One region of the Streptomyces sp. NPDC026673 genome, then DNA from elsewhere that is predicted to be linked to it. Evidence: riboswitches for the same ligand, from Rfam matches in the RefSeq annotation. Region 1 holds a riboswitch; each other region holds the start of a gene.
What was found. A riboswitch is a leader RNA that binds a small molecule or an ion and turns the genes downstream of it on or off. The one in region 1 is predicted to bind thiamine pyrophosphate.

Region 1 (7,424 bases):
CAGGACCGCCCGATGATCACCTCGTCGCCCAGGAGCGCGCGGGCGGCCGGCACGGGCAGGTCGCCCTGGCCCAGATGGAGGACGTCCGCCCCGGCGGCGTGCGCCACGTCGGCGCGGTCGTTCACCGCGAGCAGTCTGCCGTGCCGTCCGCACTCCTCCGAGAGGACCGCGAGGTACTCCAGTTCCTCGCGGGCCTCCAGGCTCTTGTCGCGCAGCTGGATGACGTCGACCCCGGAGGCCAGCACGGCCTCCGCGAACGCGGCGAACTCCGCCAGGCCGCCCTGGCGCTTGCGCGCGTCGGTGCACAGGTAGAGCCGGGCGTCGGCAAGCTGGGCGCGGGCGCTCGTGCTCGTACTCGTACTCATGCGGGCGGGTCCCCTCGGGTGGCTGCGGACGACGGGTCGGGGCGGTCGGTCAGACGGCGAGCGCCTGGGCGCGGCGCTTCACCTCGGTACCGCGGTTTTCCCGCAGCGCCTGGACGGGGGTGCCGGGCAGGCTCTCGTCCGGGGTGAACAGCCACTCCAGGGTCTCTTCGTCGCTGAACCCGTCGTCCTTGAGCACGGTGAGCGTGCCTGCGAGGCCCTTCACGATCTTCCCCTCGCCGATGAAGTCGGCGGGGACCATCAGCACCCGGTTCTCACCGCGGCGCACGGCGATGAGCTGGCCCTCCTTGATGAGCTGGCGGACCCGGGTCACCTCCACGTCGAGGCGCTCGGCGATCTCGGGGACGTTCAGCCAGGAAGGAATGAGGGAGTCAATCTTTGCGTCGATCTCGGTCACAGGACAAGCGTGCCATCCCGGACCGACACCTTGGAACCGCTCGCGCCACGCATTGCTCCGTCCTGACGGGTCCGCTACGCGCCGGCAACCCCCGCGGGACCCGCTCCGGACCCGCTCGCGGCCCGTCGGGAGCCGGAATCCGGGAGCCGGGAGCGGAATCCGGGAGCCGGGAGCCGGGAGCCGACCGGTGGCTCAGACGACCGCGGCCCGCAGTTGGACCGCGGGGTCGGCGGCCAGCGCCTCGTCGAGGCGGACGCCGCGGGCGACCAGTTTGCGGGCCTGGGCCAGGTCGCGGGGCCGTCCCACGGCGAAGAGCGCGACCAGCCGCCCGTCCCGAAGCCACAGCACCGACCAGGCGGGCCCGTCCGGGTCGCCGCGCAGCAGCATGTCGTCGGAGTCCACGTGGTACCCCGCGTACTGCACGAAACGGCCGAACTGCTCCGACCAGAAGTAGGGAACGGGGTCGTACACCTCGTCACCGCCCAGGATGTTCGCGGCGGCGGTACGGGGCCCCTGCACCGCGTTGTCCCAGTGGTGGATCAGCAGCCGCTCCCCGTACCGCGCCGACGGGAAGGACGCGCAGTCCCCCACGGCGTACACGTCCGTCACCGAGGTGCGCAGCCGGTCGTCGGCGAGGACCGCGCGGTCCGGCCCGAGGTCGACGCCCGAACCGGCCAGCCACCCGGTCGCGGGCCGGGCGCCGATCCCGACGACGACCGCCTCGGCGGCGAGGACGCTGCCGTCCGCGAGGCGCACCGCCCCCCGCTCGACGGAGGAGACGACCGCGCCGGTGCGCAGGTCGACGCCCGCCTCCGCGTACCAGCCGCGCATGCGTTCGGCGATCCGCGGCGGCAAAATCCCGGCGAGCGGGCGGTCGGCCGCCTCCACGACGGTCACCTCGCACCCGGCGAGGCGGGCGGCGGTCGCGAACTCGGCACCGATCCAGCCCGCGCCGACCACCACGACCCGGTGCCGGCCCTCCAGCACGGGCCGCAGCGCGGTGGCGTCGTCCAGGGTGCGCAGCACGTGCACACCGGGCGTGCCCTCGCTGCCGGGGAGCATGACCGGCTCGGCGCCGCTGGCGAGGACGAGCTTGTCGTACCCGACCGGGCCGCCGTCGGTCAGGACCTGCCGCTCGCCGGGCCGCAGAGCGCTCGCATGGCGTCCGAGCAGCAGCTCGACCCCGATGCCGGCGAAGTCGACATCCAGCAGCGGACCCTCGTCGGCGCCGAAGAGCACGCCCTTCGACAGCGGTGGCCGGTCGTACGGGGGATGCCGTTCCGCGCCGAGCAGCGTGATCGTCCCGCCCCAGCCCTGCTCGCGCAGGGACACGGCGGTCTGGACTCCGGCCATTCCGGCCCCGACGACGACGACGCGCTGCTCGCTGCTGCTGGTCACGCGATCACCGTAACGCCGCGGGGGCGCCGTCCGGGCGTACCAGTGCCCTACTCGCTGCGGATGGTGCGTACTAAGGTGGCCGGAGAGCACTCGCGGGAGCCCGGCGCACCGGGCTGAGAGGGCGGCTGGGCGGCCGCCGACCGTACGAACCTGATCCGGGTCATGCCGGCGAAGGGAGGAGCGGGAACATCATGCACCGTCATGACGTCGTCGTGATCGGCGGCGGGATCATCGGGCTGGTCACCGCGTGGCGGGCCGCCGGACGCGGCCTGCGGACGGTGGTGGCGGACCCCGAACCGGGCGGCGGCGCCGCCCGGGTGGCCGCGGGAATGCTGGCCCCGGTCACGGAGGTGCAGTACGGCGAGCAGGCGCTGCTGGAGCTCAACCTCGCCGCGGCGCGCCGCTACCCGTCCTTCGTGGCGGAGCTGGAGGAGGCCACGGGACTCGGCCTCGGCTACCGCACCTGCGGCACCCTCGCCGTCGCCCTGGACGCCGACGACCGCGCGCAGCTGCGCGAACTCCACGCGTTCCAGGACTCCTTGGGCCTGCGGTCGGAGTGGATCAGCGGTCGCGAGTGCCGGCGCCTGGAGCCGATGCTCGCCCCCGGCGTGCGCGGCGGGCTGCGGGTGGACGGCGACCACCAGGTCGACCCGCGACGCCTGGCCGCGGCGCTGCTGCGCGCCTGCGAGCTGTCCGGGGTGACGTTCCGGCGGTCCCGGGTGGAGCGCGTGGACGTCGCCGGGGACCGCGCGCACGGAGTCGTCCTCGAGGACGGCACACGGCTCGCCGCCGGGCAGGTGGTGCTGGCCGCCGGCAGTCTCAGCGGGCGGATCGGCGGGCTGCCCGAGCACGCGCTCCCGCCCGTGCGGCCGGTGAAGGGACAGGTGCTGCGGCTGCGGGTGCCGCCGGCGTACGCGCCGTTCCTGTCCCGGACGGTACGGGCCGTGGTGCGCGGCGGGCACGTCTACCTCGTCCCGCGCGAGAACGGGGAACTGGTCGTCGGGGCCACCAGCGAGGAGATGGGCTGGGACACCACGGTCACCGCCGGCGGGGTCTACGAACTGCTCCGCGACGCCCACGAATTGCTGCCCGGCATCACCGAACTGCCGCTGGCCGAGACACAGGCCGGGCTGCGTCCCGGCACACCCGACAACGCCCCGCTGCTGGGCCGCGGCGCGCTGGACGGCCTGGTGATCGCCACCGGGCACCACCGCAACGGCGTGCTGCTCACGCCGCTGACCGGCGACGTGATGGCCGAGATCCTCACCGGGGCGGACGCTCCCGCGCCGGCCCGGCCCTTCTCCCCCGACCGCTTCACGCCCCAGGAGCAGTACGCATGACCGCCCCCCTCCTCCTGTCCGTCTCCGTCAACGGCGAGGCCCGGGAGGTCGCCGAGGGCGTCACCCTCGACCGCCTCGTCGCGACCCTGACCGCCGCCCCGTCCGGTGTGGCGGCCGCGCTCAACGAGACCGTCGTCCCGCGCGCCCAGTGGCCCGCGACCCCGCTCCGCGACGGCGACCGCGTCGAGGTCCTCACCGCAGTCCAGGGAGGCTGACCACCATGGCCGACGACCCGCTGATCATCGACGGCACCGCCTTCGACTCGCGCCTGATCATGGGCACGGGCGGTGCGCCCAGCCTGGAGATCATGGAGCAGGCGCTGCTCGCCTCCGGCACCGAGCTGACCACGGTCGCCATGCGGCGGCTGGATCCCACCGTCAAGGGCTCCGTGCTGTCCGTGCTCGCCCGGCACGGCATCCGCGTCCTGCCGAACACCGCCGGGTGCCACACCGCCGGCGAGGCCGTCCTCACCGCCCGCCTGGCGCGGGAGGCGCTCGGCACGGACTGGGTGAAGCTGGAGGTGATCGCCGACGAGCGCACCTTGCTGCCGGATCCCGTGGAGCTGCTGGACGCGGCGGAGACGCTGGTGGACGACGGCTTCACGGTGCTGCCGTACACCAATGACGACCCGGTGGTCGCCCGGAAGCTCGAGGACGCGGGGTGCGCGGCGATCATGCCGCTCGGCTCGCCCATCGGGTCGGGGCTCGGCATCCGGAACCCGCACAACTTCGAGCTGATCGTCGAACGGGCGACGGTGCCGGTGATCCTGGACGCGGGCGCGGGTACGGCGTCGGACGCGGCCCTGGCGATGGAGCTGGGGTGCGCGGCGGTCATGCTGGCCTCCGCGGTGACGCGGGCGCAGGAGCCGGTGCTCATGGCGGAGGCCATGCGGCACGCGGTGGCGGCCGGGCGCCTGGCGTACCGGGCGGGGCGGATCCCCCGGCGGCACTACGCCGCCGCGTCCTCCCCCACTGTGGGTCTCGCCACTTTCGACCCGGAACGTCCCGCCTTCGGCCCCGCCTGAACCGAGCGCCGACCCGCTCCCGCACCGGGTCGCGGGCCGGGTCACGGGCCGGTTGCGGTACGGCACGGGTGGGGTACAACGTGGGCGCGTTAGCCCAGAAGGGTCATGTCGGACCGTAAACTCCACCTTCGTGGATACGACGCTTCAGGACCCGCTCGTCGGGCAGACGCTCGACGGCCGATACCGGGTGGAGTCCCGGATCGCGGTCGGCGGCATGGCGACGGTGTACCGGGCGCGGGACACCCGCCTGAACCGCGTGGTGGCCCTGAAGGTCATGCACCCCGCGCTGGCCGCCGAGTACGGCTTCGTGGAGCGCTTCATCCGCGAGGCGCAGTCCGTGGCGCGTCTCGACCACCCCAATGTGGTGCAGGTCTACGACCAGGGCACGGACGGTACCTACGTCTATCTCGCCATGGAGTACGTCGCGGGCTGCACCCTGCGCGACGTACTGCGCGACCGTGGCGCCCTGCCGCCCCGCGCCGCGCTGGACATCCTGGAACCGGTGCTGGCCGCGCTGGGCGCCGCCCACCGCGCCGGGCTGGTGCACCGGGACATGAAGCCGGAGAACGTCCTCATAGGGGACGACGGCCGCGTGAAGGTGGCGGACTTCGGCCTGGTCAGGACGGCGGACACGCACACCACCTCCACCAGCGGCGTCCTCGGCACGGTCTCCTACATGGCGCCGGAGCAGATCGAGAGCGGCACGACGGACGCGCGCACCGATGTGTACGCCTGCGGGGTGCTGCTCTTCGAGATGCTGACCGGCGGCAAGCCGCACGCCGGCGGGACCCCGATGCAGGTGATCTACCAGCATCTGAACGAGGACGTGCCCGCGCCGTCCGCCGCGGCCCCCGGGCTCGCCCCGCAGCTGGACGCCCTCGTGGCCGAGGCGGCCGCCCGCGACGCGGGCCGGCGCCCGGCCGACGCCGCGGAGCTGCTGCGCCGGCTGCACGCGGTACGCCAGAGCATGAGCCCCGAGCAGCTGGACCTCGTGCCGCCCGCCGCGCGCGTCCCCGTGCCGGGCCCCGCCGCCCCGGCCGGCGCCGAGGAGCGGACGGCGGTGGTGCACCGCACCAGCCGTCTGGAGCTGCCGCCCGAGCCGACGCGCCGGCAGCCCTGGCCGGCACCCGAGCCGGCACCCCGCCGCCGGCGTCCCGCGGCGGTCGCCGTGGTGGCGGCGCTGCTGCTGATCCTGGGGGTCGGCGCCGGCGTCTGGTACATCAACGACGGCCAGTTCACCCGGACCCCCGCCGTCGTCGGGCTGCCCCGGGAGCAGGCGGAGCGGCAGCTGAAGGACGCCGGCCTGCGGGTCAAGGTCGCCGAGGCGTTCGACCCGACCATGACCAAGGGCAGGGTCGCCTCGACGGACCCGGGAACGGGCGAGCGCATCCGGGACAACGGCACGGTGACGATCACCGTGTCCAAGGGCCCGGAGCGGGTGAAGGTGCCCGATGTCGTGGGCACGACGCTGGCGGAGGCCAAGCAGCGGCTGAAGACCGCCGGGCTGAGCCCGGCGACCGTGACCAGGGAGTTCAGCGACGAGGTGCCGCGCGGCCGGGTGATCTCGACCGACCCCGGCTCCGGCGCGAGCCGGCGGCCGGACTCGGCCGTGTCGCTGGTGGTGAGCAAGGGCGTGCCCGTCGACGCCCCCGACGTGATCGGGCAGCCGCTGGAGGACGCCCGGCAGCAGCTGGAGGAGTCCGGGCTGCGGGTGCGGATCGACCCTCGGCGGGTCTACTCCGACCAGGCGGACGAGGGGGCGGTGGCCGAACAGAGCCCCGGTGCGAACACGCGGCTGGCGGCCGGGGACACTGTCACCCTGACGATCTCCAAGGGCCAGGAGATGGTCCAGGTCCCGGACGTGGAGGGCCTGGACATCGACAAGGCGAAGGCGAGGCTGGAGGGCGCGGGCTTCGACGTCCGCGTGATCCAGTTCTTCTTCACCGGCAAGGTCAACAACCAGTCGCCCGCCGGCGGCACCGACGCTCCGAAGGGCAGCACGATCACACTGTGGGTGCGCTAGTCACGACCGGAAGCGCCGCCGCGCTCCGCAATCCGGTCGGCGGCCATGTCGCGGTCGCCGGCGGCCTGGCCTCGACCGGGCTGGCGGAGGCCGCGCGGATGGGTGCCGAGTCCGTGCAGGTCTTCGTCGCCAACCCGCGCGGCTGGGCCACTCCGCCGGGCGACCCGCGACAGGACGAGGAGTTCCGCGAGCGCTGCGCCGCGGAGGGCGTCCCCGCGTACGTGCACGCCCCCTACCTGATCAACTTCGGCTCGCACACCGAGGCGACCGTCGACCGCTCGGTGGACTCGATGCGCCATTCGCTGCGCCGGGGCCGGGCGATCGGCGCCCTGGGCGCGGTCGTGCACACCGGCTCGGCGACCGGCGGCCGTACCCGGGACGTGGCGCTGGCACAGGTACGGGAGCGGATGCTGCCGCTGCTGGAGGAACTGACGCACGACGACGACCCGTGGCTGCTGCTGGAGCCCACCGCGGGACAGGGCTTCTCGCTCTGCTCGCTGGTGGAGGATCTGGGCCCGTACTTCGACGCCCTGGACCGCCATCCGCGACTCGGGGTCTGCCTGGACACCTGCCATGTGTTCGCCGCCGGGCACGACCTCGCGGCGGAGGGCGGGGTGAAGGCCGTCCTGGACGAGCTGGTGGCCACGGTCGGCGAGGGGCGGCTGAGACTGATCCACGCCAATGACTCCAAGGACGTCGCCGGCGCGCACAAGGACCGTCACGAGAACATCGGAGCCGGTCACATCGGGGCGGCCGCCTTCGGGGAGCTCTTCCGCCACCCCGCCACCGAGGGCGTCCCCCTCATCGTGGAGACGCCCAACGGCGGCCCGAAGGGCACGGGCATGGCGACCGACGTGGC
Region 2 (7,424 bases), on a different contig from region 1:
GCCAGGGTGAGCGCGGTGGACGCGGCCGCCTGCCAGCAGGTGAACCACAGCACGTGCAGGATGTCGGGCTCGCCCAGGACGTCGGCGAACCGGCCGAACCGCCACCGTCCGCCCTCGCGGAGCCCGCGGGTGACGATGGCGGCGACCGGATAGCCGAAGAACAGCGCGAAGAAGGCGACCGGCACGGCCATCAGGCCCAGCCGCACCGCCGGCGGCCGGACGGCCGCCGCCTTCGCGCGCGTCCCCCCGGCGGTCTTCGTTACTTCAGCACGAGCGAGGACCACGACTTGACCCACTGCTCCCGGTTCTCGGCGATCTTCTCCGGCGCGACGGTGGCCGGATCGCTGATGGCGGGCGCGTACTTGGTGAAGACCTCGGGCAGCTCCGCGTCGTCGCGGACCGGGTTGACGAACATGTTCAGCGGCATGTCCTCCTGGAAGGCGCGGCCCAGCAGGAAGTCGACCAGCGCCTTGCCGCCCTCGGTGTTCTTCGCGCCCTTGAGCAGGCCCGCGAACTCGATCTGCCGGAAGCAGGTGCCGGTCGCGACGCCCGTCGGCCCCTGCGCGGGCTGCGTCTTCAGGCCGAGCACCTCGGCGGGCGGGCTGGAGGCGTAGGACACGACGAGCGGCTTGTCGCCCTTGCCGCCCCCGGCGCCGGAGAAGGTGTCGTAGTACGCCTGCTCCCAGCCGTCGACGACCTGGACGCCGTTGGCCTTGAGCTTCTTCCAGTAGTCCTGCCAGCCCTCGTCGCCGTACTTCGCTGTGGTGGCGAGGAGGAAGGCGAGGCCCGGGGAGGAGGTGGCGGCGTTCTCCGTGACCAGGAGGTCCTTGTACTCGGGCTTGACGAGGTCGTCGAAGCTCTCCGGCACGGCGAGCTTGTGCTCGGCGAAGTACTTCCGGTCGTAGTTGACGCAGACGTCGCCGAAGTCGATGGGCGTGACGCGGTGCTTCGCGGCGTCGAGCTGTAGCCCCGCGGGCACCTTGTCGAGGCCCTTGGCCTCGTACGGCTCGAAGAGGTCGTTGTCGAGGGCGCGGGACAGCAGCGTGTTGTCGACGCCGAAGAAGACGTCGCCCTGCGGGTTGCCCTTGGACAGCACGGCCTGGTTGACCGCGGCGCCGGCGTCGCCGCCGCGCAGCACCTTGACGGTGTAGCCGGTCTGCTTCGTGAACTCCTTCAGCACGCCCTTCGACGCGGCGAAGGAGTCGTGGCTGACCAGCGTCACGGTCTTGGAGGTGCTGCCGCCCTCGGCGGTGTCGCCGCCGTCGCTGCCGCAGGCGGCGAGCGCGGTCGCGCCGAGCGCGACGACGAGGACGGTGCCGGCCGCACGCCGACGGGTGGTGCTCATGTGTGACTCCCTACGCCGGTATGACCCGGATCAGGTCCGAGGGTCTGCGGCTCTGCCGCACTCTCAGCGCTGTCTGCGCTCCCCTGTCGGATGTTCTTTTGTGTGATGTCACGGCAAACGGCCGCAAACGACCGTCACGATAGCAAGCGCGGATCAGCGCTCGGAAGCCGCCAGCTGACCGCAGGCGCCGTCGATCTCCTGACCGCGGGTGTCCCGGACGGTCACGGGCACGCCGTGCGCTTCCAGCGCCGCCACGAACGCCCGCTCGTCCTCGGGCCGCGAGGCCGTCCACTTCGAGCCGGGGGTCGGGTTGAGCGGGATCAGGTTGACGTGGACGCGGCGCCCCTTGAGCAGCCGGCCCAGCAGGTCGGCCCGCCACGCCTGGTCGTTGATGTCCCGGATCAGCGCGTACTCGATCGAGACCCGGCGGCCGGACACGTCCGCGTAGTGCCACGCGGCGTCCAGCACCTCGCGCACCTTCCAGCGGGTGTTCACCGGCACCAGAGTGTCGCGCAGCTCGTCGTCGGGCGCGTGCAGCGACACCGCGAGCCGGCACTTGAAGCCCTCGTCCGCGAAGCGCAGCATCGCCGGGACCAGGCCCACCGTCGACACCGTGATGCCCCGCTGAGACAGCCCCAGGCCGTCGGGCTCCGGGTCGGTCAGCCGGCGGATGGCGCCGACGACCCGCTTGTAGTTGGCCAGCGGCTCGCCCATGCCCATGAACACGATGTTGGACAGCCGCGCGGGCCCGCCCGGGATCTCGCCGTCCCGCAGCGAGCGCATGCCCGCCACGATCTGGTGCACGATCTCCCCGGTCGACAGGTTCCGGTCCAGGCCGGCCTGGCCGGTGGCGCAGAACGGGCAGTTCATGCCGCAGCCCGCCTGCGAGCTGATGCACATCGTCACCCGGTCCGGGTAGCGCATCAGCACCGACTCGACCAGAGTCCCGTCGAACAGCCGCCACAGCGTCTTGCGCGTCGTGTCGTTGTCGGTGCTGCTGTGCCGCACGACCGACATCAGGTCCGGCAGCAGCCCCTCCGCCAGCTTGCCGCGCGCCGCGGCCGGGATGTCCGTCCACGCGGCGGGGTCGTCGGCGTAGCGCGCGAAGTAGTGCTGCGAGAGCTGCTTCGCACGGAACGGCTTCTCCCCCAGTTCCGCGACCGCCTCCCGGCGCTCCTCGGGCGAGAGGTCGGCAAGGTGCCGCGGCGGCTTCTTGGCTCCGCGCGGGGCGACGAATGTGAGTTCTCCGGGTGCAGGCATGGTGCGTCCAGTGTCGCAGATCGTTTGGGGCCGCCCAGGTCAGATGGGTGAGGCTCCCGTCACCCTCAGGCGTCCCCTGTCGACCTCGGCCGATCTTTCACGACCCGGAGACGGCCCAGAGGTCGCGGCCCTCGCTGTGGGACGGCTTCGGGAGCGCGCAGCCGCATGGGCCTCGCGGATCTTCGCGTCCACAGCTGTCGAGCCGCATCTGTCGATACAGCCGGATCGCACGCAGGTGTTCTGAACGTTCAAATAATTCGCACACACATTCGAGACCGCCGCACGTCTCAGATCACCACGACAACGCGGACGAGACCATGCATGTCAGCCGCTGCGTCGGCGCCGGCGCCTGGAAGGCGCTCCATGGCGGCGTCCCGTCCTCCTCTTGACCTGTGCGCTTCCTCTGCTGAACTGCTTGCCGATAGAACTTCCCCACGGATTCGACACGCGGTGTCCTGGCGGATCTGTACGGTGCGAACGACACACACGCTGGGGCGAATTGTTGGGGGCGGGCATGACGGCGTATCTGACCGAGACTGATCCACGATGGGTCAGGCACTGCTGGAGAAGCAGGGCACTACCAGGCCTCGGAGTGGGGTCCGGAGGACTTGGAGCGCGCCGCGACGTTCTTGACCGAAATCGCGCCGCAGGCCCGGCGGGTGTTCGAGTACCTGCTACGCAATCCCGGTCGGGGGATCCACTGCACCGAGTTGGTGGACAAGGTCCTGGGCGGGCCGAACGAGAGTGATCCGGCGCGGCGCGTGGCAGGGGTGCTGTCCGGCATGAGCAAGGGACACAGCAACAGTGAGCGGCGGCTTCCGTTCTACTGGTGGGAGGCTCCTGAGGGGAGCGCGGGTGCAACGTACGCAGTCCGCCCTTCGGTGGCAGCGGTGTTCCTGGCCGCTCAACTCGACGCCGCGTGATCCGCACAACCGCAGCCGACCGCCGGCGGCCGTGACCTGCGGCCGTCTCATCGACCAACGTCCTGACCCGCTGCCGAGCTGTCGGCAGCTGTCGACATCGGTCATCACCGAGCGCCCCTCCACGTCCCGAGGACGGCGCCGGGCACCGGCCCGCATCCGGTGCGGGCACGGTGGCTCGGCACGGTCCCTGCGATTCTCCGGCTGCGCTCACGCGGGAGCGCCCCGCAGCACGTGGCTGCGGGGCGCCCAGGGGGGGCTCAGTCGACCATCTGCCCGTCGTACGTACCGCCCTTGCAGGTGTTGGTCGCCCAATCGACCGTTCCGCCGCCGTCCTGGCACTCACCCGGTGTGGGGCTGGCGGCGGTGGTGGCGGTGGCGGTGGCGGCGCCTGTGAGGCCGAGTCCGGCGAGGGCTACCGTGGCGATGACGGCGGCGAGGATTCGTCGAATGCGCATGTGGTTCCCCTTTCACGCATTGCCTCGGTTGGGTCACTAGCCAGCTTGATCTTCACCCATGTGGGTGGCACCTCATATTGGGCCATTCGGGTGACAGGGCTGTCAGGTGCGTGGCCGGTGACGCCACCCGTCAGACAGGCGCTGGTGGGCGGTGCCGCGCGAGGCCACCTCGCGGTCCCGTTCTTGGGGGATCGCCGGTCCACGCGCCGCGAATGGGCTCTGCGGATGTCCGAGCGCTACGGCAGCGCGCGATGGGAGCAGGCCCGGGACGTCATCAGGGGATACAGCAGCAACGGGACGGTACAGCTCAAGTCCGACGTCGAGGAGGTGGCCGTCTACCACGCTGATGCCACTCCCTATGTCCCTGGTTTGGAAGACTGAGGCTGCGAACCATGGCCCACCTGGGCAGACGCTGACCTGTGGTGAAGCGAGACTGTCATCCTCCCCGCCCGCCACCGCGTCACCTGGCACGCGTATGGCGGGAGCCCTCCAGGTGGCTCGATCGCTGCCGAACGAAGTGCGATCTGCTGTTGTGATGTGGAGGTTGCCGGTCGACCGCTCGCTACCTTCCGCCGATACCGAGGATCTCGTGCCAGTGGTCGAGGTAGCGGCGCACGGCGGCATCGTCGTGATGGTCAAGAACCAGCCATTCCCGTGCTGCGGCGACCATGTGCTGCACCGCAAGGTTTTCCTCGTGCGGCCTGAGTTCAACCCAGTCGGTCAGGGCACCCCAAATGACATACACGCCGCCTGCATGGTCGTATGTGCTGAAGACGTCCACTTCGCTTGTGGCACCCATCACGTACAAAGCGGTGGCGTAGGGATCGTCTCCGTGGATGACCTCGCGGGCAAGGCGACGGGAGTGCTCCAGGTAGTCCGACACGATCTCGTCGTCACTCAACGGGTCGGTTCCGCCCGGCATGTCCGGGGCTGAGAGATCGGCTGTCGCCTGCGTGCGCTAATCCTGAGCGGGGTTGATGTCCACGGGCGCACGGTATGCGAGGTCGGTGCAGCGGCTTTGGGCGGGAACTGCCATGGGGCGAGAGATCGAGCCCGTACGCCGGCCACGAATCGGGCCGGCTCCTCGCCTGCCCGCAATAGCCAGATGTGGGCCCCGATCTTCGAGGCCCGCCCCATGATGGCTGCGTAAAGCCGCGGAGCCGACCGCCCCAGCCACAGCGGGTTGCCTCCTCAGCCGTCGCCTCGCCGACTGGCGGGCGGGCGGTCGGCGGCCGGGCCGGAGCGGGGCTAAGAATGGAGCAGCGGCCCGAGGCGCCGGCCGCACTCTGCGCGGCGGGAGCGCCTTGAAGCGACAAAACCAGGTCGCCATCGATCAGCGCGCTACCCGATCATGCGTTCATGCCCCTGAGAGAGACCCTTGCCCGAGTCGACGCGGACCTGGTCGCCGGCCGTGTTCCCGTCGCGCGCCAGCGTTTGCGCGGTCTCGTCTCGTCCTTCCCGTATGACCTGACGCTCCGCCGGCGTCTGGCCGAGGTGTACCGGCTCTACGGCGACGCCGCCGAGGCTGGACGCTGGATGTACCTCGAGGAGGACCGCAACGCCGATGAGACCGCCGCCTTCGAGGCGCGGTACGGCTCTCCCGGGTGGCGGATGAAGGCCCTCGCCTGGCGCGGCCCCGAGGCGATGGCTGCCACCGCCTTCGCGGAGGGGCAACTGATCGCGGTGCGGACCGCCTGCGCCAAGGAACTGGGGCACCCCGTCGACTGGGACGACCCCGCCTCCTACCGGGACGGCCTGGAGGAGGAGTACGAGGCGCCTTCCGAGCCGTGGACGGTCGGCGGTGTGCTGGCGGGCGTCGGCTGCCTGGTGGGGGCTCTTGCGTTCCTTGCGATCTGGGTGAATGGAGTCGTTGCCCTCTTCGACTGACTCCTCAGGTCACCCGGGCCGGTGAGGAGCACCGCTCGAGCTCCGGTGAGACCGTCCGGAACTCCCCTGAACAGGGCCCCCGGTGACGAGCGCAAGGATCCCGCAGTGCCCGGTGTGCGCCGGCCGTGGCAGCAGTGAGACGGGTCCGCGAAACGGCCGTTGCGGAACCCTCGATTCCGGAGATTCAAGCCTGACCGCGACCGACCGACGAGGATCGGCCGCGGTCGGGCCTTCGCCAATTGACCCCTTCGAAGGTGACCGGTCCCCGACAGGGCAGGTTTGTCCAGGACGACGGTCGACTTCGGGAGGGAACTACTGACGGATGTTGATGGCCTGGACCGCCTGGGACTGTGCGACCGCCAGCGGGGAGGCGACGTTGGCCGACAGCGATTCGTTGTGGGCCTTCACGTGCGCAGACTCGAGCGACTTGTTGGTGAAGCTGAAGTAGCCGAAGTCCACGCCCCGACCGCCGTACCCTCCGCGCCCATGGCCTCCACGGCCGTAGTCCCCGCGGTCGTACCCTCCGCGGCCGTAGCCCCCGCGGTCGTACCCTCCGCGGCCATGGCCTCCACGGCCGTAGTCCCCGCGGCCGTAGCCCCCACGGTCGTACCCTCCGTGGCCATAACCCCCACGGTCGTACCCTCCGTGGCCGTAGCCCCCACGACCGTAGTCTCCGCGGTCATGGCCCCGGCCACCGCAGCCGTCGTCCCAGCCGCACCCCGAACAGGTCGCGGAAGTGGCCAGCGCCGTGCCGGCCAGGGGAACCCCCATGGCCGATACCGCCAATGCCACCGTGGCCGCGGCTCGAGCAAGACCTTTCACTGCATTCCTCCTTTGGAGATGGAAATTTCCCGATGCGAAACCGAAGCTAGCCGATAGCCGCCCGGAAGTCATTCACGCTTCACGGCGAAGGTGCGCCGAACAGGGCACCACCGAGAAATGTTCGACGACATCCAGGAGACCGCAACTCCGGCGTTCCTCCAGCTCAGGACCCATAACGCCCTGCCGAACGTGATTTCCCGGACACCACACGGGTACACCTTGGAGTGAATCCGGAACGGACTCTCCACACCGAGAATGCGCTGCAGGGCAGGATAAAATTAATTCATTCAAGCGAGTCGGATTTGGCAAAAAACAGGCCGCTTCGGATTACCCTGACGCGACACTCCGGCGCAACAATTTCAACCCGAGCAGCGGGAATCAAAATAATTGGGTGACGTGAAATCCGGGGCGATGCGAATCCAAAGTCGGGGCCGACCTTCCACGACCTCGGGGCGCGCCCTCGCGAAGAGGCGGCGTTCCCACCGCGCCCGATGTGCGCCACGTCTCATCCGCGAGCCGTTATGCGGGCTGCGCGGCCGGTGTCTCCATGCCGAGTCCACAACTCGAGGGAGACACAATGAACGGAAATGTCCAGGTGGTCGTGGTCGGCGGCGGGTACGGCGGCGTGACGGCGGCCAACCGCCTGGCACGCCGCGACGGCGTGTCGGTGACCCTGGTCAACCCACGTCCCGAATTCGTCTCACGGATCCGCCTGCACCAGATGGTGACCGG
Region 3 (7,424 bases), on a different contig from region 1:
TCCGCTCAGCCGTACGCGGGGGCCACGTACACGGTGCGCGGCGGCAGATGCTCCACGACCACCACGACCGTGCCCTTCTCGATGCGCTCCCCGGCGGTCGCCGGATACGCGAGGAACGCCTCCGCGCCGCCCCGCACCTGCACGATCACCTCGCCGACCAGCCCCGGCCCGACCGTCCCGGTCACCCGGCCCTGCAGTCCGACCACGTTCCCGCCCCCTCCCGGGTCACTTGGCGCGGCGCCGGTGCCCGCGTCCGGTGCCCCCGGGAACAGTGTCGCCGCCGCCGCGGTCCGCCGACACCACCAGGACGGCGAGCGCCGTCGTCAACGGCACCGCCACCACCAGCCCGATGCTGCCCACCAGGGTCCGCACGATCTCCTCGGCCACCAGTTCGCTGCCCGCCACCGCGAGCACACCGCGCTGCGCGATGGAGAAGAGCAGCAGCAGCGGCAGCGCCGCGCCCGCGTAGGCCAGCACCAGGGTGTTGACGACAGAGGCGATGTGGTCGCGCCCGATGCGCATCGCCGCCGAGTACAGCCGGCGCCGGCTCGCGCCCGGGTCCGCCTCCCGCAGCTCCCACACCGCCGAGGTCTGGGTCACCGTCACGTCGTCCAGCACGCCCAGCGAACCGATGATGATGCCGGCCAGCAGCAGACCGCGGATCTCGATGTCCGGGTAGAGGGCGTGGATCAGCCCAGTCTCGTCCGAGGTGTTGCCGCTGAGCACCGCCCAGTCGATGAAGACCGAGCCCAGGACGCCGATCAGCAGCAGCGAGCACAGGGTGCCCAGGACCGCCACCGAGGTACGGGCGTTGAGGCCGTGGCACATGTAGAGCGCGATCAGCATGATGGCGCTGCCGCCGATCACCGCCACCAGCAGCGGATTGCTGCCGTGCAGGATCGCCGGGAGGATGAACAGCGTCAGCACCGCGAAGCTGATGACCAGCGCGACCAGCGCCAGGACCCCGCGCAGCCGGCCGACCAGGACCACCACGGCCGCGAAGATGCCGGCCAGCAGCCACAGCGGGAACGCCCGGTCGACGTCGGTCACCGAGTACTGCAGTTCGCGCGGCGCCTGCGGCGCGTACGCCAGCAGCACCTTCTGGTTCTGCGTGTAGTGCCTTGTCTGGGTGGGCTGCACGATCTCCGTGAAGGTGCGCCCGCGGTCCTTGCCCGAGGTGACCTCGATCGTCGCGCGCTGGCAGATCGCCGGCCCGGACGACGGAGCCGCCGACGGGCCCGGGGAGGGGGCGGTCTCGGTGCCGGGCGCGGCGCCGGGTTCGGCGTTCACGTCCGAGCACTTGACGTCCTCGGTCTTCACCACCCGTCCGGACTGCGTCTGCTGGTCGAAGCCGACCCCGGTGCGGTCGTGCGCCGGCACACCGCCGGGCCAGAGCACCACGAGGCCGGCCACGACCGCCGCGACGAAGGGGACCAGGATCGCGGTGATGACCTTCCGCAGATGCCTGGAGACCGGAGGTACCGGGCCGTGGCCGTGGCCATGGGCGTGTGCGTGCGAGTGAGCGGAGTCCACGACCCGATCATCGCAACACCCCCTGGTGCGCGTCAGCGAGGACCCGCTAGCGTTGAGGCACCTTTGCAAACGCGGGAGCTCGGAGCACCGGGCTGAGAGGGCGCTGACCGGCCGAGGGCCACCAGCTGCGCCGACCGCTGAACCTGTTACCGGGTAATGCCGGCGTAGGGAGTGGGTCTCATGACCATGCAGGATGCACACGCGCGCGAAATCGGCTGGCACAAGGGCTATGTGACCGGGTCCCGCCCGGACATCAAGGTCCCCGTCCGCCGGGTGCACCTGACCAACGGCCGGGACGTGACGCTGTACGACACGTCCGGCCCGTACACCGATCCGACCGTCACCACCGACGTCCGCCGCGGCCTCCCGCCGCTGCGGGAGAACTGGATCGTCGCCCGCGGCGACACCGAGGAGTACCCCGGCCGCCCCGTCCGCCCCGAGGACGACGGGGTCAAACACACCTCACCGCGCGGCGGTCTGCGCAATCTGGACGCCGTCTTCCCCGGCCGTCCCCGCCTCCCGCGGCGCGGCGGGCCCGGGCGGCCGGTGACCCAACTGGCGTACGCGCGCCGGGGCGAGATCACCCCGGAGATGGAGTACGTCGCGATCCGCGAGAACGTCTCCCCCGAGGTCGTCCGCCAGGAGATCGCGGCGGGACGCGCCGTCCTGCCGGCGAACGTCAACCACCCGGAGACCGAGCCGATGATCATCGGCAAGCGGTTCCTGGTGAAGGTGAACGCCAACATCGGCAACTCGGCCGTCACCTCCTCCATCGAGGAGGAGGTGGAGAAGATGACCTGGGCCACCCGCTGGGGGGCCGACACGGTCATGGACCTCTCCACCGGCCGCAACATCCACACCACCCGTGAGTGGGTGCTGCGCAACTCCCCCGTCCCCATCGGCACCGTCCCCCTCTACCAGGCGCTGGAGAAGGTCGACGGCAAGGCCGAGGAGCTGACCTGGGAGATCTACCGGGACACCGTCGTCGAACAGGCAGAGCAGGGCGTCGACTACATGACCGTCCACGCCGGCGTGCTGCTGCGGTACGTCCCGCTGACCGCCCGCCGCAAGACGGGCATCGTCTCCCGCGGCGGCTCGATCATGGCGGCCTGGTGCCTCGCGCACCACAAGGAGAGCTTCCTCTACGAGAACTTCGAGGAGCTCTGCGAGCTCCTGGCCGCCTACGACGTCACGTACTCCCTGGGCGACGGGCTGCGCCCGGGGTCCATCGCGGACGCCAACGACGAGGCCCAGTTCGCGGAGCTGCGCACGCTCGGTGAGCTCAACACCATCGCCAAGCGGCACGGTGTGCAGACCATGATCGAGGGGCCGGGGCACGTCCCCATGCACAAGATCAAGGAGAACATCGACCTCCAGCAGGAGATCTGCGAGGAGGCGCCGTTCTACACCCTCGGCCCGCTCACCACCGACATCGCGCCCGCCTACGACCACATCACCTCCGGCATCGGCGCCGCGATGATCGCCTGGTGGGGTACGGCCATGCTCTGCTACGTCACCCCCAAGGAGCACCTGGGCCTGCCGGACCGCGACGACGTGAAGACCGGCGTCATCACCTACAAGATCGCCGCCCACGCCGCCGACCTGGCCAAGGGCCACCCCGGCGCCCAGGAGTGGGACGACGCGCTGTCCGACGCCCGCTTCGAGTTCCGCTGGGAGGACCAGTTCAACCTGGCCCTCGACCCGGACACGGCCAGGGAGTTCCACGACGAGACCCTGCCGGCGGAGCCGGCCAAGACCGCGCACTTCTGCTCCATGTGCGGGCCGAAATTCTGCTCGATGAAGATCTCCCAGGACATCCGCCGCCGCCACGGCGACACGGCCGAGGAGATCGAGGCCGGCATGGCGGAGAAGTCCCGCGAGTTCGCGGCCTCGGGCAACCGGGTCTATCTGCCGATCGCGGACTGACCCGCCGGGCACCAACGGCGTCCGTACCGGGCGGGCCCGCGACCCCTGGGGCGTCGCGGGTCCGCCCCCTCCGCGGGGAGGAGCGGCGGCGGGGCGAACGCCGACCGCCTCGGCGCTACTCCCGGCCGCCGTCCGGGCCGAGGTACAAACGGGCCAGACGGGGCAGCCGGCGGTGCATCTCCGCGTCGTCGTCGAAGTCGAAGTCCTCGCCCATGTCCGGTTCCGCCTCGGCCTCGGCGCCGGCGGGGCGGTACGCGGCCCAGGCGGTGTAGAAGGCGTCCTGGTCGCCGGTGAGCCGTTCGAAGGCGTCGGCGGCCGCGTAGTTGACCTCCTCGTAGAACAGGGCGTCGTCACGGTGGGCCCGTGCGGCCTCGACCACGGCGGGATGCCCGGCCAGGCTGTCCGGCTCGGCGGCGACGCGTTCGTACCACGCGCGGCCGAGGGCGATCATCCCCGCCCGGAAGTCCATGAAGCCGTCGTCGGAACAGCCGCCGCCTATCAGGTAAGCGGCGGCCCAGACGTCCCAGCGGTACAGGGCGTCGTGCAGCTCGTCGAAACGTTCCGCGTACTCCAGGATCTCCTGCGCCGGGCGTTGGGTGAGCGCCTTCGCCAGCACCACGTCGAAGGGCTCACCGCCGGCCGCCGCGGTGGAGCGGGCGGATTCGATCAGCTGCCAGAACCGGTCGGTGTCCATGCCCGCACTGTGGCACGGGGGTACGACAACGCCCCCGGGTCCGCCGTGTCAGTCCGGCGCGTGGTCCGGGCCGCCGTAGTCGGGGCTGGAGAAGTCCGGGCTGGAGAAGTCGGGGCTGGTGAAGCGGTGTCCGGGCTCGGGAGAGGATTCCGGGCCCGGGCTGCTGAAGTCGGGGCGGGAGTAACCGAGCCGCGGCATGCGGGAGTCGCGGCCCGTGGTCGGGGAGGGTGCGGTCGGGGCGGCGTCGGCGGCCTTGGCGAGGGCCTCGGTGAGGAAGGGCTGCAGCCCCCGCTCCACCAGGGCCCGGCGCCACAGCTCGCGGGCGAGCGCGACGTCGCGGGGTTCGTCGTCGGGCGGGTCGTGGAGGGCGGTCGAGCCGTTGCGCAGCGCGGTGAGCAGCAGCCCGATCATCCCGATGACGATGCCACAGGCGGCGACGGCCGCGAAGAGCCAACCGGCCTGCCGCAGCGGCGGCGCGATCGCCGGCTCGGGGTGCCCGAAGCGCAGGGCGTACCCGAGCACCAGGAAGATGAGGGCGGCCGTGCCCGCGAGGATCGGCGTGAGCACGGCGACGATCGCGAACAGCCCGGCCCCGGGGCCGTCCGCGGCGACCGGGGCCGCGGCGGCCGCGTAGCCGAGGCCGTTCACGGACGACGTCCGCGCTTCGCGGCGCTGCTCCGCGAAGGTCTCGCGGACCTTGACGAACTGCTCGTACTCCGGCGCCGCGCATGCGGAGATCGACTGGGCCGCGTTGAGCGCGAGCGTGCGCAACTGCTCGGCGTTCAGAGGGTTCCGCGCGTCGGCGAGAGCGGAGCGCGTGCCCTCCGAGTGCAGAGCCGTGTCGAGGGCGCGCTCGAACTCCGGGCGGTCCTCGGTCAGCAGGTGTGGAGCGCTGTTCATGTGCATCCCCCGATGCTCCGTCTCCGGTGCCGCCCCGGAGTTCACGAAGGACGAAGGTCCGGTCCGGCTGGGCGGAAGCGGAGGAGAAGCTGCCTACGGATATCCCGATGGTAGAGCGCGGAGGTGACGCGGTGACAGAGTGTTTCCGGAAAATGGGGGTTTCGGGGTCTACAACGGCAGCTGTGCGACCAGGAGTTTGCCGTCCATGGTCACTCCGCCGTCCATCGCCACCGCCAGTTCGTTCGCGTACACATGGGGGCCCTCGACGACGGCGGACCGGTCCGGCTGCTCGGCGCCGAGCTCCCCGGCCGGCTCGCCGAGCAGGTACGGGATGGGGCTGTGACCGTGTACGACGCGCCGGCCGCCGTAGGTGTCCAGCAGCTCCCGGGCGGCCTGCGGCCCCGCCTCGCCGCGGAAGGCGAAGCGCCGGGTGAACTTGCGGAACAGCTCCCAGCACTCGTCCGCGTCGCCGCGCTGCAGGATGCCGGTGACGGCGTCGTTCATCGCGTCGATGGTGGTGCCGTACTCCAGGTACGCGGTGGTGTCGGAGTGCAGCAGCAGATGGCCGTCGGCGAGGGCGGCCGCGTCCAGCCGGGACATCCAGGCGATGTGGTGGTCCTGCAGCCGTTCCATGTCGCTGGTCTGGCCGCCGTTGAGGCGCCAGGCGGCGAGGAAGGAGGCGGTGCCCGCGGCGGAGTTCACCGGGGTGTCGCCGAAGCGGTGGGCGCCGAGCAGCAGCAGTTCGTGGTTGCCCATCAGGGCCCTGGCGTAGCCGCCGGCCGCGGCGGCCTCCGCGGACAGCTGCATGACGAGCTCGATCACGCCGATGCCGTCCGGGCCCCGGTCGGTGAAGTCGCCCAGGAACCACAGGCGCGCGTTCCCGGCCGCCCAGTGCCCCTCGGAGTCGATCAGGCCGGTCGCGTACAGGGCGTCGCGCAGCCGGTCGACGTAGCCGTGCACGTCGCCGACGACGTAGAGCGGGCCGAGGGCCTGCGGGTCGGCCGCGGTGACCACCGGGAGGTCGCGCTGGGTCGGCGTGTACTCCGGCAGCAGCTGTTCGTCGATCATGGTCGGCTCCTGTCCCGCCTGGTGGCCGGGAGGGGCCCCGACGGCCGTGGCGGGGTGCGCCGCCGGTGTCGTGGGCGCGCCGTGCGCCATCGCCTCCGCGGGGTCCGGAGACCAGCCGTACGAGGTACCGAGCATGGGTCCCTGACCTGCCCCCTGAGTCATCGACCCCTCCACCGTCGCGCCACCATCCGCCCATCATAGGAATGACGATGTCGTGGCGTGACACACCTGCTGATAGCGATTTCATCCGGGGCGGACAAATCCCCCCGGGGCGGACTCTTCTCGCCCCGGAGGGGGCCGTTCCTATCCCCTCGCGGGCCCGCGGGGCGGGCTGACGGTCGTGCGCGGCGAGCGTCGCTGGGAGGAGGTGCGGACGATCAGGTCGGTCGGCATGACCTGCTGCACCGGGCGGCCCGCGTCCACACCCTCGATGGCGTCGATGAGGAGCTGGACGACCGCGGTGCCGATCCGGCCCGGTTTGAGGGAGAGCGTGCTGATCGGTGGCTCGGTCGTCGCGTAGACCATGCTCTCGCTGCAGCAGACCAGGAGGAGGTCGTCGGGAACGCGCAGCCCGTAGCGGCGGGCGGCGGCGAGCAGGTCGGTGCCGTTGGGGTCGAAGAGGCCGTACACCGCGTCGGGGCGGTCGGGCCGGGCGAGCAGGCGGTCCGCGGCGACGGCCCCGGCGCACGGGTCGTGGGCGGGGTAGGCCTCGACGACGGGCTCCTGGCCGATCCGCTCGCACCAGTTGAGGTAGGCGGTGGTCGACAGCCGGGTGTAGGTGTCCGTGCTGGTGCCGGTGAGCAGGCCGATCCTGCGGGCCCCGGCTTCGGCGAGGTGCTCCAGGATGCCGAGCACGGCGGCCTCGTGGTCGTTGTCCACCCACGCCTGGACGGGCAGGCTGCCGGCCGGCCGGCCGTCGCTGACCACGGGGATGCCCTGCCGCACCAGCTCCGTGACCATCGGGTCGTGGTCGGAGGGGTCGATGACGACCGTGCCGTCCAGCGCGACGTTGCTCCACACGTCGTGCCGGGAGGAGGCGGGGAGGATGACCAGCGCGTAGCCGCGGGCGAGCGCGGCGGAGGTGGCGGCCCTGGCCATCTCGGCGAAGTACGCGAACTCCGTGAAGGTGAAGGGTTCTTCGCCGTACGTCGTCACCGTCAGGCCGATGAGCCCCGATCTCCCGGTGCGCAGCGTGCGGGCGGCGGCGGAGGGGCGGTAGCCCAGCCGGTCGGCGACCTCGCGGACGTGGCGGCGGGTGGCGTCGGGGAGTCGGCCCTTGCCGTTGAGCGCGTCGGAGACAGTG

Region 2: another riboswitch for thiamine pyrophosphate. It lies ahead of AB0F62_RS06735 (thiamine ABC transporter substrate-binding protein); the one in region 1 lies ahead of thiO (glycine oxidase ThiO).
Region 3: another riboswitch for thiamine pyrophosphate. It lies ahead of thiC (phosphomethylpyrimidine synthase ThiC); the one in region 1 lies ahead of thiO (glycine oxidase ThiO).

What each region holds. Positions count from the first base shown of each region.
Region 1 is NZ_JBEZXR010000033.1:74,917-82,340, reverse strand. It holds gene thiE (thiamine phosphate synthase) at 1-365, opposite strand, end outside; gene AB0F62_RS22705 (Rv2175c family DNA-binding protein) at 415-780, opposite strand; gene AB0F62_RS22700 (FAD-dependent oxidoreductase) at 973-2,133, opposite strand; TPP riboswitch at 2,261-2,373, shown strand; gene thiO (glycine oxidase ThiO) at 2,370-3,518, shown strand; gene thiS (sulfur carrier protein ThiS) at 3,515-3,733, shown strand; gene AB0F62_RS22685 (thiazole synthase) at 3,739-4,542, shown strand; gene pknB (Stk1 family PASTA domain-containing Ser/Thr kinase) at 4,673-6,565, shown strand; gene AB0F62_RS22675 (deoxyribonuclease IV) at 6,553-7,424, shown strand, end outside.
Region 2 is NZ_JBEZXR010000005.1:217,853-225,276, reverse strand. It holds gene AB0F62_RS06740 (iron ABC transporter permease) at 1-191, opposite strand, end outside; gene AB0F62_RS06735 (thiamine ABC transporter substrate-binding protein) at 260-1,345, opposite strand; TPP riboswitch at 1,336-1,440, opposite strand; gene rlmN (23S rRNA (adenine(2503)-C(2))-methyltransferase RlmN) at 1,499-2,605, opposite strand; gene AB0F62_RS06725 (DUF6416 domain-containing protein) at 3,214-3,528, shown strand; gene AB0F62_RS06720 (hypothetical protein) at 3,786-3,983, opposite strand; gene AB0F62_RS06715 (hypothetical protein) at 4,209-4,364, shown strand; gene AB0F62_RS06710 (hypothetical protein) at 4,546-4,884, opposite strand; gene AB0F62_RS06705 (DUF6584 family protein) at 5,343-5,870, shown strand; gene AB0F62_RS06700 (hypothetical protein) at 6,183-6,329, opposite strand; gene AB0F62_RS06695 (FAD-dependent oxidoreductase) at 7,270-7,424, shown strand, end outside.
Region 3 is NZ_JBEZXR010000002.1:104,795-112,218, forward strand. It holds gene AB0F62_RS02020 (hypothetical protein) at 6-206, opposite strand; gene AB0F62_RS02025 (YibE/F family protein) at 226-1,533, opposite strand; TPP riboswitch at 1,595-1,721, shown strand; gene thiC (phosphomethylpyrimidine synthase ThiC) at 1,714-3,459, shown strand; gene AB0F62_RS02035 (DUF4240 domain-containing protein) at 3,575-4,153, opposite strand; gene AB0F62_RS02040 (hypothetical protein) at 4,202-5,059, opposite strand; gene AB0F62_RS02045 (metallophosphoesterase) at 5,222-6,256, opposite strand; gene AB0F62_RS02050 (LacI family DNA-binding transcriptional regulator) at 6,425-7,424, opposite strand, start outside.